2 regions of the Streptomyces sp. NPDC088554 genome follow, and region 2 is predicted to be linked to the other one. Evidence: predicted binding sites of a transcription regulator. Region 2 holds the regulator's gene; the other holds the start of a gene.

Region 1 (8,721 bases), on a different contig from region 2:
CTCTTCGGCGCCCTGATGACACCGGTCCTCGTCACCATGGCGCTGCGCGTCGCCGAGGTGGATCCGGACAACAAGACCTCCAGCCTCAGCCTGGTGCTCGGTGTCGGCGCCATCTTCGCCCTGATCGCCAACCCGCTCGTGGGTCGGCTCTCGGACCGGACGACATCCCGGCTCGGCCGCCGCCGTCCCTGGCTGATCGGCGGGGTCGTCGGCGGGCTGACGGGGCTCGCGCTGATCGCCTTCGTACCGTCGATCCCGGTCATTCTCCTCGGCTGGATCATCACCCAGATCTGCTACAACGCCTCGCTCGCCACCCTCCAGGCGACCGTCCCCGACCAGGTCGCCCACCGGGACCGCGGCAAGGTCTCCGGTGCGCTCGGTGTCGCGCTCACCCTGGCCATCGTGGTCAGCGCGACACTCGCGGGGCAAGTGGCCGACGCCAGAGTGCAGTTCCTCGTACCGGCGGTGCTCGCCATCGTCCTCGTGGGCTGCTTCGCGGTGACGATGGAGGACAAGCCGCTGGCCACGGCCCCCGAGCCGTTCTCCGTCAAGGAGTTCGCGGGAAGCTTCTGGACGAACCCGGTCGAGCACCGGGACTTCGGCTGGGCCTGGGTCTCCAAGTTCCTGGTCACCTTCGGCATGATCGCGCCGACCTCGTACCTCGCGTACTACCTCACCGCCGACTTCGGCGTCAGCGACTCCGAGGTAGCCGCCAAGGTCTCGACGCTGATCGTCATCACCTACCTCTGCAACGCCGGCGCCGCGGCCGTCAGCGGCTGGCTGTCCGACCGGGTGGGTGCCCGCAAGCCCTTCATCCTCGGCAGCAGCCTGGTGGTCGTGGCCGGTCTGGTGGTGCTGGCGCTCGCGCCCGGCTTCACCGCCGTCGTCCTCGCGCAGGTCCTCATCGGGCTCGGTGGCGGCATGTTCTACGCGGTCGACCTCGCCCTGGTCACCGAGGTGCTGCCCGACCCGGACACCGCGGCCAAGGACCTCGGCGTCATGAACATAGCCAACGCCCTGCCCCAGAGCCTGGCCCCGGCCGTCGTCTCGGTGGTGCTGGTCGTCGCCGGAGGCGAGAACTACCCGCTCTTCTTCGCGGTCGCCGCGGCTCTCGCCGCGGTCGGCGCGCTGTCGGTGACACGCATTCGCGGCATCCGCTGAACCACCCGAGACCGCGGGAACGCCGAAGGGCGGCACCTCTTCGGAAAGAGGTGCCGCCCTCCGTCAGGACGGTTGATCCACTGGGGCCGGGGCCCCGGTCGATCAGAAGTCCATGTCACCGCCGGGCATGCCGCCACCGGCCGGAGCGGCGCCGGCCTTCTCGGGCTTGTCGGCGATAACGGCCTCGGTGGTGAGGAAGAGCGCCGCGATGGAGGCGGCGTTCTGCAGCGCGGAGCGCGTCACCTTCGCGGGGTCGATGATGCCTTCGGCGATCATGTCGACGTACTCACCGGTCGCGGCGTTCAGGCCGTGGCCGACCGTCAGGTTGCGGACCTTCTCGACGACGACGCCGCCCTCAAGGCCACCGTTGACGGCGATCTGCTTGAGCGGAGCCTCCAGCGCGAGCTTGACGATCGCGGCACCAGTGGCCTCGTCGCCCGTCAGCTCAAGCTTCTCGAAGACCGAGGAAGCCTGGAGCAGAGCCACGCCACCACCGGCGACGATGCCCTCCTCGACGGCGGCCTTGGCGTTGCGCACCGCGTCCTCGATGCGGTGCTTGCGCTCCTTCAGCTCGACCTCGGTCGCGGCACCGGCCTTGATGACGGCCACGCCGCCCGCGAGCTTCGCCAGGCGCTCCTGGAGCTTCTCGCGGTCGTAGTCCGAGTCGCTGTTCTCGATCTCGGCGCGGATCTGGTTGACCCGACCGGCGACCTGGTCGCTGTCACCGGCACCGTCGACGATGGTGGTCTCGTCCTTGGTGATGACGACCTTGCGGGCGCGGCCCAGCAGGTCGAGACCGGCGTTCTCCAGCTTGAGGCCGACCTCCTCGGAGATGACCGTACCGCCGGTGAGGATGGCGATGTCGTTGAGCATGGCCTTGCGGCGGTCGCCGAAGCCCGGTGCCTTGACGGCGACGGACTTGAAGGTGCCACGGATCTTGTTGACGACCAGGGTCGACAGCGCCTCGCCCTCGACGTCCTCCGCGATGATCAGCAGGGGCTTGCCCGACTGCATGACCTTCTCCAGCAGCGGAAGGAGGTCCTTCACGTTGCCGATCTTGGAGTTGACGATCAGGAGGTACGGGTCGTCGAGCGACGCCTCCATACGCTCCATGTCCGTGGCGAAGTACGCCGAGATGTAGCCCTTGTCGAAGCGCATGCCCTCCGTCAGCTCAAGCTCCAGCCCGAAGGTCTGGGACTCCTCGACGGTGATGACGCCTTCCTTGCCGACCTTGTCCATGGCCTCGGCGATCAGCTCGCCGATCTGGGTGTCAGCGGCGGAGATGGAGGCGGTCGAAGCGATCTGCTCCTTGGTCTCCACGTCCTTGGCCTGCTCCAGCAGCGCACCGGAGACGGCCTCGACGGCCTTCTCGATGCCACGCTTGAGGGCCATCGGGTTGGCGCCGGCGGCTACGTTGCGCAGGCCCTCGCGGACGAGCGCCTGGGCGAGCACGGTCGCGGTGGTCGTACCGTCACCGGCGACGTCGTCCGTCTTCTTGGCGACTTCCTTGACCAGCTCGGCGCCGATCTTCTCGTACGGGTCCTCGAGCTCGATCTCCTTGGCGATGGAAACACCATCGTTGGTGATCGTGGGGGCGCCCCACTTCTTCTCAAGGACGACGTTGCGCCCCTTGGGACCAAGGGTGACCTTGACGGCGTCGGCGAGCTGGTTCATCCCGCGCTCGAGACCGCGCCGTGCCTCCTCGTCGAACGCGATGATCTTGGCCATGTGAAGTGGTCCTCCCGGACAGATCGGGTCTCCCCCGCCTCGAACGCACGCTGCGAGCTTGGGGGAAGGATTGCTCCGGACCGCGCTGGCGCCCGCGACGGACGGCCTGAGAGCCGCTGGTTCCTTGCCCCATCGGCTCTTCGGGCCTCACCGACCCGGTCCTTAAGTTGTCACTCTCACCTGCAGAGTGCTAACGCCAATAATTAGCACTCGACCCCCGAGAGTGCAAGCGCCCGAAGGGCATCCTTGGGGGGGTGGTGGCCGGGCGACGGGTGGGCGCAAGCGCCCGAAGGGCGTCCTTGAGGGGTGGCGGGCGTCGCCCCTCCGCGAGGGACCACCGCACCGGGCACCGCACCCGCGACGCACGAGGGCCCGCGTCCCAGGTGCGGGACGCGGACCCCTCGTGCGTGAGCATGAGTACGCGTGTGAGTGCGTCGGTGGCCGATCGCGCCGGAATCAGACGGCGAGCTTGACCATGTCCGCCTGCGGACCCTTCTGGCCCTGCGAGATCTCGAACTCCACTCGCTGACCTTCTTCAAGGGTGCGGTAACCGTCCATCTGAATCGCGCTGTAGTGGACGAATACATCCGCACCACCGTCTACCGCGATGAAGCCGTAGCCCTTCTCCGCGTTGAACCACTTGACGGTGCCCTGAGCCATGCCTAACTCCCCTATTACTGGCCCTTGCACGGGGCCACACTTCGCGCCGGAACGCGTCGACCGCGGCTGAATGTATCTGCCCAACTGCCCTCTGCAACAGGTCAATCGGACGAGAAATCTGGCCGTGGCCGAAGGCGTGGCCGAACACGCATAGCGTTGAATTCGCAGCGATCCAGGGCAAGTCGGGCCGGACAAAGGCCACGTACCGCACAAACGACACCTGGAGTCGAGCCCCATGTTGTCGCGTTCTCGTATGCGCTCGGGAGCGAGTGACATCGGAGCGGCGCCGAAAAAGGAGGGGCGTTCCCCCACTCTAGCGTGCTCAATCATTCAGAATGGCCCCCTCCGTTTTCCCGGAGAGGGCCATTCCGATCACGCTCGTACGAAGATTTGCGCGACTCAGCCGCCCGCGACCGCCGGGATGATCGAGATGCCGGCGCCGGCGGGGGTCGCGGTCTCCAGGCCCTGTTCGAAGCGGACGTCGTCGTCGTTGACGTACACGTTGACGAAGCGCCGCAGCTTGCCCTGGTCGTCCAGGACGCGGGCGGCGATGCCCGGGTGGTTGGTCTCCAGGGACTGGATGACCTCGGAAAGCGTCGCGCCCTCCGCCGGGACTTCTGCCTGGCCACCCGTGTAGGTGCGGAGGATGGTGGGGATACGGACCTTGACGCTCATGAGGGTGCCTTTCCGGGAAGGGAAGGAAGATCGACGAAGGAGAGGTGGAAGATCGGCGAGGGGAGGAGAGCCGGACCGGGCGGGAGCCGGGTCAGCTCGCCGCGTCGCTCGCCAGGCCCGCCGCGCGGAACGCTTCGAGGCTCGGCCTGATCGTCGCCGTCGGCCCGGTCGTGGGTGCCACGGCGTCCAGGGTCTTGAGGCCGTCGCCGGTGTTCAGGACCACGGTGGTGAGGGTCGGGTCGAGGAGACCGGCCTCGATGAGCTTCTTCGTCACGCCGACGGTCACCCCGCCCGCCGTCTCCGCGAAGATCCCCTCGGTGCGCGCCAGCAGCTTGATCGCGTCGACGATCTGCTCGTCGTTGACGTCCTCGACCGCTCCGCCGGTACGACGGGCGATGTCCAGGACGTACGGGCCGTCCGCCGGGTTGCCGATCGCCAGGGACTTGGCGATGGTGTCCGGCTTCTGCGGGCGTACGACGTCGTGGCCGGCCTTGAAGGCGGCGGACACCGGCGAGCAGCCCTCGGCCTGGGCGCCGAAGATCTTGTACGGCCTGTCCTCGACCAGGCCCAGCTTGATCAGCTCCTGGAGCCCCTTGTCGATCTTCGTGAGCTGCGATCCGGAGGCGATCGGGATGACGAGCTGGTCGGGCAGCTCCCAGCCGAGCTGCTCGCAGATCTCGTACGCGAGCGTCTTGGAGCCCTCGCCGTAGTACGGGCGGAGGTTGACGTTGACGAAGCCCCAGCCCTCGCCGAGCGGGTCGCCGATCAGTTCGGAGCAGAAGCGGTTGACGTCGTCGTAATTGCCCTCGATACCGACCAGTTCACCGCCGTACACGGCCGCCATGACGACCTTGCCCTGCTCCAGGTCGTGCGGGATGAACACGCAGGAGCGGAAGCCGGCGCGGGCGGCGGCGGCGCCGACCGCTCCCGCGAGGTTGCCGGTGGAGGAGCAGGAGAGGGTGGTGAAGCCGAAGGCGCGGGCGGCCTCGACGGCGATGGCGACGACGCGGTCCTTGAAGGAGTGCGTCGGGTTCCCGGAGTCGTCCTTGATGTGCAGATCGCCGGTGACGCCCAGCTCGCGGGCGAGGTTGTCGGCCTTGACCAGCTTGGTGAAGCCGGGGTTGATGTTGGGCTTGGTGGCCACATCGGCGGGGACGGGCAGCAGCGGCGCGTAACGCCAGATGTTGTTCGGGCCCTCCGCGATGCGCTTCTTCAGCTCGTCAGGGGTGCCGCTCGGCAGGTCGTACGCGACTTCGAGCGGCCCGAAACAGCTCGCACAGGCGAAGATCGGCCCGAGGTCGAAACGCTCTCCGCATTCGCGGCAGGAAAGCGCGGCGGCGGGTCCGAGATCGATGGAGATCTTCGCGGCGGTCTCCGCGATGCCGGAAGTTTCCGCGGCGTCGGTACCGCTCTTGCCGTCATTCGTCCGGACGGTCTGCACAGCCATGATGGCGAGGCCCTTTCTCCTCATCTTCCTCGCGGCGTACTTCGCCACAAGACGGAATTGGCACCTTCCCCACCTGACCTCGCGGTCGGCGGGAGGGTTGCCGGGACTTCAACGGGCCGTTCCCTCTGTCCCTCTGGATGAGCGCTATGGCGCCGGACCCGGGGTCCGGCGCGTTTGTCACCACGGACCCCGGCATGCGGTGGTCATCGGTGTTGTTCAAGACTGTAACCGAAGGCGCGGACCGTTGAGATAGTCGTCCGCACCGCGAGATGGATCACATGTATCGCGGTTCTATGGATCAGCCCAGGGAGTACCGAACGTGCTGGAAGAGGTGGACCGCTGGCTGACCAGGCGTTCCTGGTCAGCTGCCGACCGTACGCCCGCCCGGTTGCTGGCGGCGAAAGCCGCGCGCGGCACCACGGTGAGCGTGGTGCTTCCGGCGCTGAACGAGGAGGAGACGGTCGGCGAGATCGTCTCGGTGATCCGGCGGGAACTGATGGCGAGGACAGAGCCGGGAACGGCCGGCGCGGCGGCAGGGCCGGGCGCGGGGCCGGTGCCGCTGGTCGACGAGCTGGTGGTGATCGACTCCGGCTCCACCGACCGTACGGCCGAGGTCGCCGCCGCCGCGGGCGCGCGGGTGGTGCACCGGGACGCGATACTTCCGCGGCTGCCCGCGCTCCCCGGCAAGGGCGAGGTGCTGTGGCGGTCGCTGCTGGTGACGAGCGGCGACATCGTGTGTTTCGTGGACGCCGACCTGCGGGAGTTCTCTGCGGACTTCGTCTCCGGGACCGTGGGCCCGCTGCTCACCGAGCCCGAGGTGCAGTTCGTCAAGGCGATGTACGACCGCCCGCTGGGCAAAGGCGCGGACGTGGACGGAGGCGCGGGCGCGGGTGGCCAGGGCGGGCGGGTGACAGAGCTGGTCGCGCGCCCGCTGCTGAATCTGCACTGGCCCCGGCTGGCCGGCTTCGTCCAGCCGCTGGGCGGTGAGTACGCGGCGCGGCGGTCGCTGCTGGAGCGGCTGCCGTTCCCGGTCGGGTACGGCGTGGAGCTGGGCCTGCTGGTGGACGCGCTGCACACGGTCGGCCTCGACGCGCTGGCGCAGGTCGATGTGGGGGTACGGCTCCACCGCCACCAGGACGACCGGGCGCTGGGGCGGATGGCGGCGGCGATCTACCGTACGGCGCAGCTACGGCTCTCGCGGGGGCATCTGGTACGGCCGCTGCTGACCCAGTTCGAGCGGGGCGCCGATGGTTTCGTACCGCGTACGCATGCCGTGGACACGGAGGAGCGGCCGCCGATGCGGGAGATCGCGGAGTACACGGCAGGCCGCGCGGCGTAACAGCACATTTTCGGATCAGCTGTCTAAATTAATGCCTTATGCACCCATTTTCTGTTGTGCGGCAGCAGCTGATCGGAACACTGGAAACACTGGCGGACGCGCACGGGCACCCCTACGGACAGCTCGCGCACACCGGCTCGACCGCCGAGCGGTTGTGGCTGCTGGGCGGGGTGGCACTGGCGCTGACGGGGGCGGGGGCAGTCGCGCTGGCCGCCACGCGCGGGCGCCGCGACTGAGAGTTGGCGTAGATACGCCCGTACGTTTGAGCGTTTCCCTGACGGGCTAGGTTTCGGCACATGGCCTCCGATCAGTCCGAGCAGTCCGAGCAGTCCGAAGGATCCACAGCGCACGCGAACCCCGCGCGGGTCCTCGTCGCGTCCAACCGCGGCCCCGTCTCGTACACCCTGCGGGCCGACGGCGAGCTGGAGGCGCGGCGCGGTGGTGGCGGGCTGGTGTCCGGGCTGTCGGCCATCGACTCGGACGCGGACGCCGTGTGGGTCTGCGCGGCGCTCGGGGACGGTGACCGGGAGGCCGTGCGGCGTACGGAAGGCCGCCTCGACCCGGCCGACACGGGTGGCCGGCGCGTCCGCATGCTCGGGATCGACCCCGGGGTGTACGCGGACGCGTACAACGGCGTCGCCAACTCCACGCTCTGGTTCGTCCACCATCTGCTCTACCAGACCCCGCTGGAGCCGTCCTTCGGCCCGGAGTTCCGCGCGCAGTGGGCGTCGTACGAGACGTACAACCGCGCCTTCGCCGAGGCCCTGGCCGACGAGGCGGCGGACGGCGCGGCCGTCCTCGTCCAGGACTACCACCTGGCGCTGGTGCCGGGGATGCTCCGGGAGCTCCGCCCCGATCTGCGGATCGGGCACTTCTCGCACACCCCGTGGGCGCCGTACGCATACTTCCGGATGCTGCCGGACGACATCGCCGAGCAGCTGCTGCGGGGGATGCTCGGCGCGGACCGGCTGGGGTTCCTGACCCATCGGTGGGCGGGGGCCTTCCAGACGTGTGCCGCGTCGGTGCTGGGCCGCTACGACTTCGTGTCGTACCGGCCGGAGGGCGAGGAGCCGCACATCCTCCATCCCCGGACGGGACCGAATCGGATGCGCACCACGCTCGGGGTGCACGGGCTGGGCGCCGACGCCGGCTTCCTGCGCGAGCGCGCGCACCGGCCGGACGTGGCCGAGCGCATGGTGACGCTGCGCGAGCAGATCGGCCGGGCGCCGGACGGGACGGAGCGGAAGACGATCGTCCGGGTGGACCGCACGGAGCTGTCGAAGAACATCGTCCGCGGTCTGTTCTCCTACCGGCTGCTGCTGGCCGAGCACCCCGAATGGCGCGGGCGCGTCGTCCATGTCGCCTTCGCCTACCCCTCCCGCCAGGACCTGGCGGTCTACCGCGACTACACGGCGGAGGTCCAGCGGGTCGCGGAGGAGGTCAACGCCGAGTTCGGTACGGACGACTGGACCCCGGTCGTCCTCCATGTCCGCGACGACTTCGCCCGCTCGCTGGCCGCCTACCGGCTGGCGGACGTCGCCCTCGTCAACCCCATCCGCGACGGGATGAACCTGGTGGCGAAGGAGATCCCCGTCCTCTCCGAGCGCGGCGCCGCGCTGGTGCTGTCGCGGGAGGCGGGCGCGTACGAGGAGCTGGGCGAGGACGCCCTCGTGGTGAACCCGTACGACATCAACGCCACCGCCGCCGCCCT
Region 2 (8,721 bases):
GCGTACTCCAGCGCGGACTGCTCCCCAGCCAGGTGGCGAGGATCCCGGGCGTCGCCAGCGCGCTGGTGTACGAGCCGAGCGGCGAGGGGCTCGCGGGCGGCGACTTCTACGACGTCTTCCCCTGCCCGCCCGGCGACCGCTGGTGCTTCGTGCTCGGCGACGTCCAGGGCAGCGGCCCCGAGGCCGCCGTCGTCACCGGCCTGGCCCGCCCCTGGCTGCGGCTCCTGGCCCGCGAGGGCTACCGCGTCGGAGCGGTCCTCGACCGGCTCAACCGGCTGCTCCTCGACGACGCGACGGAGGCCGCCGAATCCGCGTCCCTGATGGTCGCGGCCGCCGCCGCGGCGGGCACCGGCACCGCGCAGACCCCCGGCCTGCCGGGACTGCCCTGGCTCCCCGGCCTGCCCGAGGGCAGCCAGGCCCGCTTCCTGTCGCTGCTGTACGGGGAGCTGATGGCGCTCCCGGGCGCGGCGGGCGGCGTACGGTGCACCCTCGCCAGCGCCGGACACCCGCTGCCGCTGCTGCTGCGCCCCGACGGTACGGTACGGACGGCCGCCGAGCCGCAGCTGCTCCTCGGGGTCGTCGACAGCGTCGCGTACGAGAGCAGCTCGTTCAACCTGGAGCGCGGGGACACGCTCCTGTGCGTCACCGACGGTGTCACGGAGCGCCGCTCGGGGCGGCGCATGCTCGACGACGGCGACGGGCTGGCGCGGGCCCTGTCCGCGTGCGCGGGGCTCACGGCGCAGGGCGTGGCCGAGCGGATACGGCGGACGGTCCACGACTTCTCCGACGTACCGCCGGGGGACGATCTGGCGCTGCTGGTGCTCCAGGCGGAGTGAGACGCGGCGGGAGCGGTCCATGGCGTCCGGGTCGCCGTGGGCCGGCCCGCCCGTCGCGTACGCGACACTGGGGGTATGCCTTCCGCACTGCCCGACGGTGACCCCATGCCCGAGACCGGAGCGCTGCCCCCGCAGGCCCTGGCGGGTGCGGCGGACCGGCCACTCGGCTTCTACCTGCACGTTCCGTACTGCGCGACCCGCTGCGGCTACTGCGACTTCAACACCTACACGGCGACCGAGCTGCGTGGCTCCGGCGGGGTGCTCGCCTCCCGCGACAACTACGCAGACACCCTCGCCGACGAGGTCCGTCTCGCCCGGAAGGTGCTCGGCGACGACGCCCGCCGGGTCCGTACGGTCTTCGTCGGCGGCGGTACGCCCACGCTGCTGGCCGCCGGGGACCTCGTACGGATGCTGGGCACGATCCGGGACGAGTTCGGGCTCGCTGACGACGCCGAGATCACCACAGAGGCCAATCCGGAATCCGTCGATCCGGCCTATCTGGCGACCCTGCGCGAGGGCGGCTTCAACCGGATCTCCTTCGGCATGCAGAGCGCCAAACAGCACGTCCTGAAGGTCCTCGACCGCAACCACACCCCGGGCCGTCCCGAAGCCTGTGTCGCCGAGGCCCGCGCCGCCGGATTCGACCACGTCAACCTCGACCTGATCTACGGCACCCCCGGCGAGAGCGACGACGACTGGCGCGAGACCCTCGCCGCGGCGGTCGGCGCCGGACCCGACCACATCTCCGCGTACGCGCTGATCGTCGAGGAGGGTACGGGGCTGGCGCGCCGCATCCGCCGGGGCGAGGTCCCGATGACGGACGACGACGAGCACGCCGACCGCTATCTGATCGCCGACGAGATCCTCGCGGAAGCGGGCTTCTCCTGGTACGAGGTGTCCAACTGGGCCACCTCGGAAGCCGCCCGCTGCCTGCACAACGAGCTGTACTGGCGCGGCGCGGACTGGTGGGGCGCCGGCCCCGGCGCCCACAGCCATGTCGGCGGCGTCCGCTGGTGGAACGTGAAACACCCCGGCGCCTACGCCCAGGCCCTCGCGGAGGGCCGCTCGCCCGGCGCGGGCCGCGAACTCCTCACGGCGGAGGACCGCCGGGTGGAACGCGTCCTGCTGGAGCTGAGGCTCTTCGAGGGCTGCGACCTGACCCTCCTGAAACCGGCGGGGGCCGCCGCTGCCGCCCAGGCGGTAAGGGACGGCCTCCTGGAAGCCGGTCCTTACACCGAGGGCCGCGCGGTCCTGACGCTCCGGGGACGGCTGCTGGCGGACGCGGTGGTCAGGGACCTGGTGGACTGACCCCGACGTCAACCGGCCGCCCGCGCCGTCACCCGTCGGACGTCGCTCCTGCCCGTACTGCCACTGTCGGACGTCAGCCCCGGCCGTACCGTCACCCGTCGGACGTCGCTCCCGGCCGAACCGCCACCGGTCACCCGCTCACCCGTCAGGCGTCGGTCCCGGCCGTGACGAAGTCGATCAGCTCCTCCACGCGGCCCAGCAGCGCCGGTTCCAGGTCCCTGAACGAGTGGACCCGCGACAGGATGTGCTGCCAGGCCGCGCCGGTGTTCTCCGGCCAGCCCAGGGCCCGGCACACGCCCGTCTTCCAGTCCTCGCCCCTCGGCACGGCGGGCCAGGCCGGGATACCCACCGAGGAGGGCTTCACGGCCTCCCAGACGTCGATGTACGGGTGTCCCACCACCAGGACGTCCGCGCCCGTCACCGACGCGGCGATACGGGACTCCTTGGAGCCCGGGACCAGATGGTCGACCAGCACCCCCAGCCGGGCGTCCGGGGCCGGGCCGAACTCGGCCACCACGGCGGGGAGATCGTCGACGCCGCCCAGATACTCGACGACGACGCCCTCGACGCGCAGATCGTCGCCCCAGACCTTCTCGACCAGCTCGGCGTCGTGCCGGCCCTCCACATAGATCCGCCCGGCCCGCGCGACACGCGCGCGTGCACCGGGCACGGCGACCGAACCCGACGCCGTACGGGCGGGCCGGGCCGGGGCGGCCGAGGACGGGCGGACCAGGGTGACCACCCGGCCCTCCAGCAGGAAGCCGCCGGGGACCAGCGGGAAAACCCGGTGTTTGGAGAAACGGTCCTCAAGAGTGACCGTCGGCCCCTCGGCTGTCTTCTCGCAGCGGATCACCGCACCGCAGAACCCCGTCGACACCTCCTCGACCACCAGATCCGGTTCGGCGGGAACCTCCGGCGCGGGGGCGGACTTCTTCCACGGCGGGGTCAGATCGGGGCTGTAGCTGCGCATCCGCAAGACGATAGGCGGCGCGTACCCGTACGGCTACGACCGCCCGAACCGTTCGGCCAGCGCGTCGCGTTGTGCCCGTACGAACGCCGCGCCGACCACCGCCCCGTGCCCCGGTACGTACACCGCGTCCGACCCGCCCAGCGCCAGCAGCCGGTCCAGCGCGGCGGGCCAGTACGTGGGCAGCGCGTCCGGGCCCGCCTGGGGCTCGCCCGACTCCTCGACCAGATCGCCGCAGAAGACGACACAGGGGTAGCCCGGCACGAGCATCGCCAGATCGTGGGAGGTATGGCCGGGTCCCGCGTTGGCCAGCAGGACCCGTCTGCCGCCCAGCTCCAGCGCCAGCTCCCCGGCCACCGCCCGCCCCGGCAGCTCCAGCAGCTGTACGGCCGCCGCCGCCTCCGCCGCCCCGGCCCCTTCCCGTACCGCGTCCTCGTACAACTCGGTACCGCCCGTGGCCAGCAGCTCCGCCATGCCCGAAGGGCCGTAGAACTCTGCCCCCGCGAACGCTCCCGAGCCCAGCACATGATCGAAGTGCGGATGGCTCAGTGCGACATGCGTCACGCGGCGGCCGCCGAGCAGCGACCGTACCTGCGCGTGCAGCTCGGCACCTTCGCGGACCGATGAACCCGTGTCGTAGAGCAGCACCCGGTCGTCGCCCGCCACCAGCCCCACCGTCGCGTCCCACCCCGGCAGCCGTCGTCGGCCCACACCGGGTGCCAGCTCTTCCCACCCGTGCTCTTCCCAATGGACGTCCATACCGGGACGCTACGGGAGTCACCCGGCGGAAGGTGGGCCGATCCGCGAGGTAGCGTGGTCGGCCGCCCTTGCTAGGGGTGTGGCACACAGCCGTACACTGGCGGGGAGTACTGGCACTCGCCCCAAGTGAGTGCCAGAGCCGGACCGCAACAGACGCACGACAACGCGCGGCAGCGCACAACGACGACATGACGACGGACGACAGCTGGAGGTGTGCCACATGCTCAGCGAACGCAGGCTTGAGGTGCTGCGCGCGATCGTCCAGGACTATGTCGGCACGGAGGAACCCGTCGGCTCCAAGGCGCTCACCGAGCGCCACAAGCTCGGCGTCTCCCCGGCCACCGTCCGCAACGACATGGCGGTGCTGGAGGACGAGGGCTTCATCGCCCAGCCGCACACCAGTGCCGGGCGCATCCCGACCGACAAGGGCTACCGGCTCTTCGTCGACCGGCTGGCGGGGGTCAAGCCCCTGTCGCTGCCGGAGCGCCGCGCCATCCAGAACTTCCTGGACGGAGCCGTCGACCTCGACGATGTCGTGGGACGTACGGTACGGCTGCTCGCCCAGCTCACCCGGCAGGTCGCCGTCGTCCAGTACCCCTCGCTGACCCGTTCCACGGTGCGGCATGTGGAGCTGCTGGCGCTCGCGCCCGCCCGGCTGATGCTCGTCCTGATCACGGACACCGGACGGGTCGAGCAGCGCATGATCGACTGCCCCGCGCCCTTCGGCGAGACCTCGCTGGCGGATCTGAGGGCCCGGCTCAACAGCCGGATCGTCGGACGCCGCTTCGCGGACGTCCCGCAGCTGGTGCAGGAACTGCCCGACTCGTTCGAGCAGGAGGACCGGGGGACCGTATCCACGGTGCTCGCGGTCCTGCTCGAAACCCTGGTCGAGGAGACCGAGGAGCGGCTGATGATCGGCGGCACCGCCAACATCACCCGCTTCGGACACGATTTCCCGCTGACCATCCGCCCCGTGCTGGAGGCACTTGAGGAGCACGTGGTGCTCCTCAAGCTGCTCGGTGAGGCGGCGGACCCGGGCATGACCGTACGTATCGGGCATGAGAACGCCCATGAGGGCCTCAACTCCACGTCCGTCGTCGCGGTCGGCTACGGTTCGGGCGACGAGGCAGTCGCAAAACTCGGCGTGGTCGGACCGACCCGCATGGACTACCCCGGAACGATGGGAGCGGTACGCGCAGTGGCACGTTACGTCGGACAGATCCTGGCGGAGTCGTAAGTGGCCACGGACTACTACGCCGTACTCGGCGTGCGCCGCGACGCGTCTCAGGACGAGATCAAGAAGGCATTCCGGCGGCTCGCCCGCGAGCTGCACCCGGATGTCAATCCCGATCCCAAGACGCAGGAGCGCTTCAAGGAGATCAACGCCGCGTACGAGGTGTTGTCGGACCCGCAGAAGAAGCAGGTCTACGACCTCGGCGGCGACCCCCTCTCGGCCAGCGGGGGAGGTGGCGCGGGCGGATTCGGAGCCGGTGGCTTCGGCAACTTCTCCGACATCATGGACGCGTTCTTCGGCACGGCGTCGCAGCGCGGCCCGCGCTCGCGCACCCGCCGCGGCCAGGACGCCATGATCCGGCTGGAGATCGACCTCAACGAGGCCGCCTTCGGTACGACCAAGGACATCCAGGTCGACACGGCCATCGTCTGTACGACCTGTTCGGGCGAGGGCGCCGCCCCCGGCACCGCGGCCCAGACCTGTGACATGTGCCGCGGTCGCGGCGAGGTCTCGCAGGTCACCAGGTCGTTCCTCGGCCAGGTCATGACCTCGCGGCCCTGCCCGCAGTGCCAGGGCTTCGGTACGGTCGTACCGACGCCGTGTCCCGAGTGCGCCGGGGACGGCCGTGTCCGGTCGCGCCGTACGCTCACGGTCAAGATCCCGGCCGGTGTCGACAACGGCACCCGGATCCAGCTCGCGGGCGAGGGCGAGGTCGGCCCCGGCGGCGGCCCCGCCGGCGACCTCTACGTCGAGATCCACGAGCTGGCGCACGCGATGTTCCAGCGGCGCGGGGACGATCTGCACTGCACGGTCACGGTCCCCATGACGGCGGCGGCGCTGGGCACGAAGTGCCCGCTGGAGACGCTGGACGGCATGGAGGACATCGACGTCAGACCGGGCACCCAGTCGGGCCAGTCGATCCCGCTGCACGGACGCGGCATCACGCATCTGCGCGGCGGCGGCCGGGGCGACCTGATCGTGCACGTCGAGGTGATGACCCCGTCGAAGCTGGACCCGGAGCAGGAGCGCCTGCTGCGCGAGCTGGCGAAGCTGCGCGGCGAGGAACGGCCCACGGGGCAGTTCCAGCCGGGGCAGCAGGGGCTGTTCTCGCGGCTGAAGGACGCGTTCAACGGACGGTAGCGGTGGCGGTAGTGGTTGCTTGAAGGACGCGTTCAACGGGCGGTAGCGGTTGCTTGAAGGACGCGTTCAACGGGCGGTGGTGGTTGCCCGAGGTACGTCTTCGACGGGCGGGCGGTAGCCGTACGTTCTCCGTGGTCGGGCCGCGTGCCCGGCCGCGGAGGGCGGTCCCGATGCGGAGCCGCCACACCGGACATGGCACGATGCGTTCATGTCCACCGCACTGACCGATCTCTGCCGGTATCCGATCGTGCAGGCCCCGATGGCCGGCGGCGCCTCCCGCCCCCAGCTCGCCGCGGCCGTGTCCGAGGCGGGTGGGCTCGGGTTCCTCGCCGCCGGGTACAAGACGGTCGACGGGATGTACGAAGAGGTCAAGCAGGTACGCGGGCTCACCGGCCGGCCGTTCGGCGTCAACCTCTTCATGCCGCAGCCGCCCTACGCCGACCCCGCCGCCGTCGAGGTCTACCGCAACCAGCTCGCCGGTGAGTCGACCTGGTACGAGACCCCGCTCGGCGACCCCGATTCGGGGCGGGACGACGCCTACGAGGCCAAGCTGGCGATTCTGCTGGACGACCCGGTGCCGGTGGTCTCGTTCACGTTCGGATGCCCCACCAGGACGACCCTGGACGCCTTCGCGAAGGCCGGGACGTACACCGTCGTCACCGTGACGACCCCCGAGGAGGCCCAGGCCGCTCAGTGGTCGGGCGCCGACGCCGTCTGTGTGCAGGGGATCGAGGCGGGCGGCCACCAGGGCACGCACCGCGACGATCCGGCCACCGACGGCACGGGGATAGGGCTGCTCTCGCTGGTGGCCCAGGTCAAGGAGACCGTGCAGGTGCCGGTGATCGCGGCGGGCGGGCTGATGCGCGGCGGCCAGATCGCCGGAGTGCTCGCGGCGGGCGCCGACGCGGCACAGCTCGGTACGGCGTTCCTGGTGTGCCCGGAGTCCGGGGCGAACGCGCTGCACAAGCAGGCCATGACCAACCCGCTGTTCGTACGGACCGAGCTGACCCGCGCCTTCTCCGGCCGGCCCGCGCGAGGGCTCGTCAACCGCTTCATGCGCGAGCACGGCCCGTACGCCCCGGCCGCGTACCCGGAGGTCCACCACCTCACCTCCGGGCTGCGCAAGGCCGCCGCGAAGGCCGGTGACGCGCAGGGCATGGCGCTCTGGGCGGGACAGGGTCACCGGCTGGCCCGCGAGCTGCCCGCCGCCGAGCTGATCGGGATCCTGCGGACCGAACTCGCCGAGGCGGGCGCCTCGTTGGTCCCGGTCCCGGAGGAAGCCCCGTGACCGCTCCCGTTTTCGTCGTCGGGCCCGGCGCGCTCAGGACCGGTACGGTCACGCTCGACGGCCCCGAGGGGCGGCACGCCGTCTCCGTACGGAGGCTGCGCGTCGGCGAGGAGATCGTGCTGACGGACGGCGCGGGCAACGGCGCGTACGGGACGGTCGCCGCGGTCGAGGGCAAGGACCGGCTGGAGGTCGCCGTCACCGAGGTACGCACCGAGGCGGAGCCCACGCCCCGGATCACGGTCGTCCAGGCGCTGCCCAAGGGCGACCGCGGTGAACTCGCCGTCGAGACCATGACGGAGACCGGCGTCGACGCCGTCGTCCCGTGGGCCGCCGCGCGCTGCATCACCCAGTGGAGGGGCGAGCGGGGCGCCAAGGCGCTCGCCAAATGGCGGGCCACGGCCCGTGAGGCGGGCAAGCAGTCGCGGCGGACGCGCTTCCCGGAGATCTCGGACGCCCTGAGTACGAAGCAGGTGGCCGCGCTGCTCGCGACGGCGGACTTCGCGGCCGTCCTCCACGAGGACCAGGATGTGAACAGCGGGGCGCTGGCCTCGGCCGTACTGCCGTCCGAAGGGTCCATCGTGCTGGTCGTGGGGCCCGAAGGGGGCGTCTCGCCCGAGGAGTTGGCGGTCTTCGTCGAGGCGGGCGCGGAGCCGTACCGGCTGGGCCGCAGCGTACTGCGCACCTCCACGGCGGGCACGGCTGCCACGGCGCTGCTGCTCGGCCGCACCGGCCGCTGGTCCTGAGAGCCCGGACCTCCGGACCCCGCTCTTCGGAACCCGTCCTCCGGTCCTCTGAACCGGACCGCTGATCCGCTGATCCGCTGATCTTCAGGACCGCCCGCCCGCCGAGCGGTAGCATGCCCGCATCCAGAAGATCACCAACGGAACGATCACCAACGGTGAGTGAGGAGACCCGGATCATGGCCGGAGAAGCACAGGCCGACTGCCTGTTCTGCAAGATCGTCACGGGCGAGGTGCCCGCCACGATTGTTCGGAAGACCGAGACCACCGTCGCCTTCCGGGACATCAACCCGCAGGCCCCCACGCATGTCCTGGTCATCCCCAGGGCGCACTACCAGGACGCGGCGGCCCTCGCGGCGGCCGAGCCGTCCGTCGCCGCCGATGTGCTGCGCGAGGCCGCCGAGGTCGCGGCCGGGGACGATGTCGACGGCAGCGGCTACCGGATCGTG

Evidence for each region. The regulator HrcA, encoded in region 2, represses chaperone genes, less so after heat shock. The targets are predictions, from matches to a motif close to TTNGCACTCNGNNNNNCNGAGTGCNAA.
Region 1: groL (chaperonin GroEL) is a predicted target of HrcA. The motif match lies at 3,057-3,083, and genes of this name have one in related genera.

Annotation. Positions count from the first base shown of each region.
Region 1 is NZ_JBIVMF010000015.1:40,004-48,724, reverse strand. Features, by position in the region: gene ACIP8W_RS18935 (MFS transporter) at 1-1,161, shown strand, start outside; gene groL (chaperonin GroEL) at 1,264-2,889, opposite strand; gene ACIP8W_RS18925 (cold-shock protein) at 3,346-3,549, opposite strand; gene ACIP8W_RS18920 (ubiquitin-like small modifier protein 1) at 3,949-4,224, opposite strand; gene thrC (threonine synthase) at 4,316-5,671, opposite strand; SAM riboswitch class I at 5,689-5,815, opposite strand; gene ACIP8W_RS18910 (glucosyl-3-phosphoglycerate synthase) at 5,991-7,010, shown strand; gene ACIP8W_RS18905 (hypothetical protein) at 7,067-7,246, shown strand; gene ACIP8W_RS18900 (trehalose-6-phosphate synthase) at 7,307-8,721, shown strand, end outside.
Region 2 is NZ_JBIVMF010000002.1:370,466-379,186, forward strand. Features, by position in the region: gene ACIP8W_RS03600 (SpoIIE family protein phosphatase) at 1-836, shown strand, start outside; gene hemW (radical SAM family heme chaperone HemW) at 912-2,144, shown strand; gene ACIP8W_RS03610 (DUF3097 domain-containing protein) at 2,290-3,114, opposite strand; gene ACIP8W_RS03615 (MBL fold metallo-hydrolase) at 3,148-3,870, opposite strand; gene hrcA (heat-inducible transcriptional repressor HrcA) at 4,091-5,107, shown strand; gene dnaJ (molecular chaperone DnaJ) at 5,108-6,244, shown strand; gene ACIP8W_RS03630 (nitronate monooxygenase) at 6,453-7,532, shown strand; gene ACIP8W_RS03635 (16S rRNA (uracil(1498)-N(3))-methyltransferase) at 7,529-8,275, shown strand; gene ACIP8W_RS03640 (histidine triad nucleotide-binding protein) at 8,452-8,721, shown strand, end outside.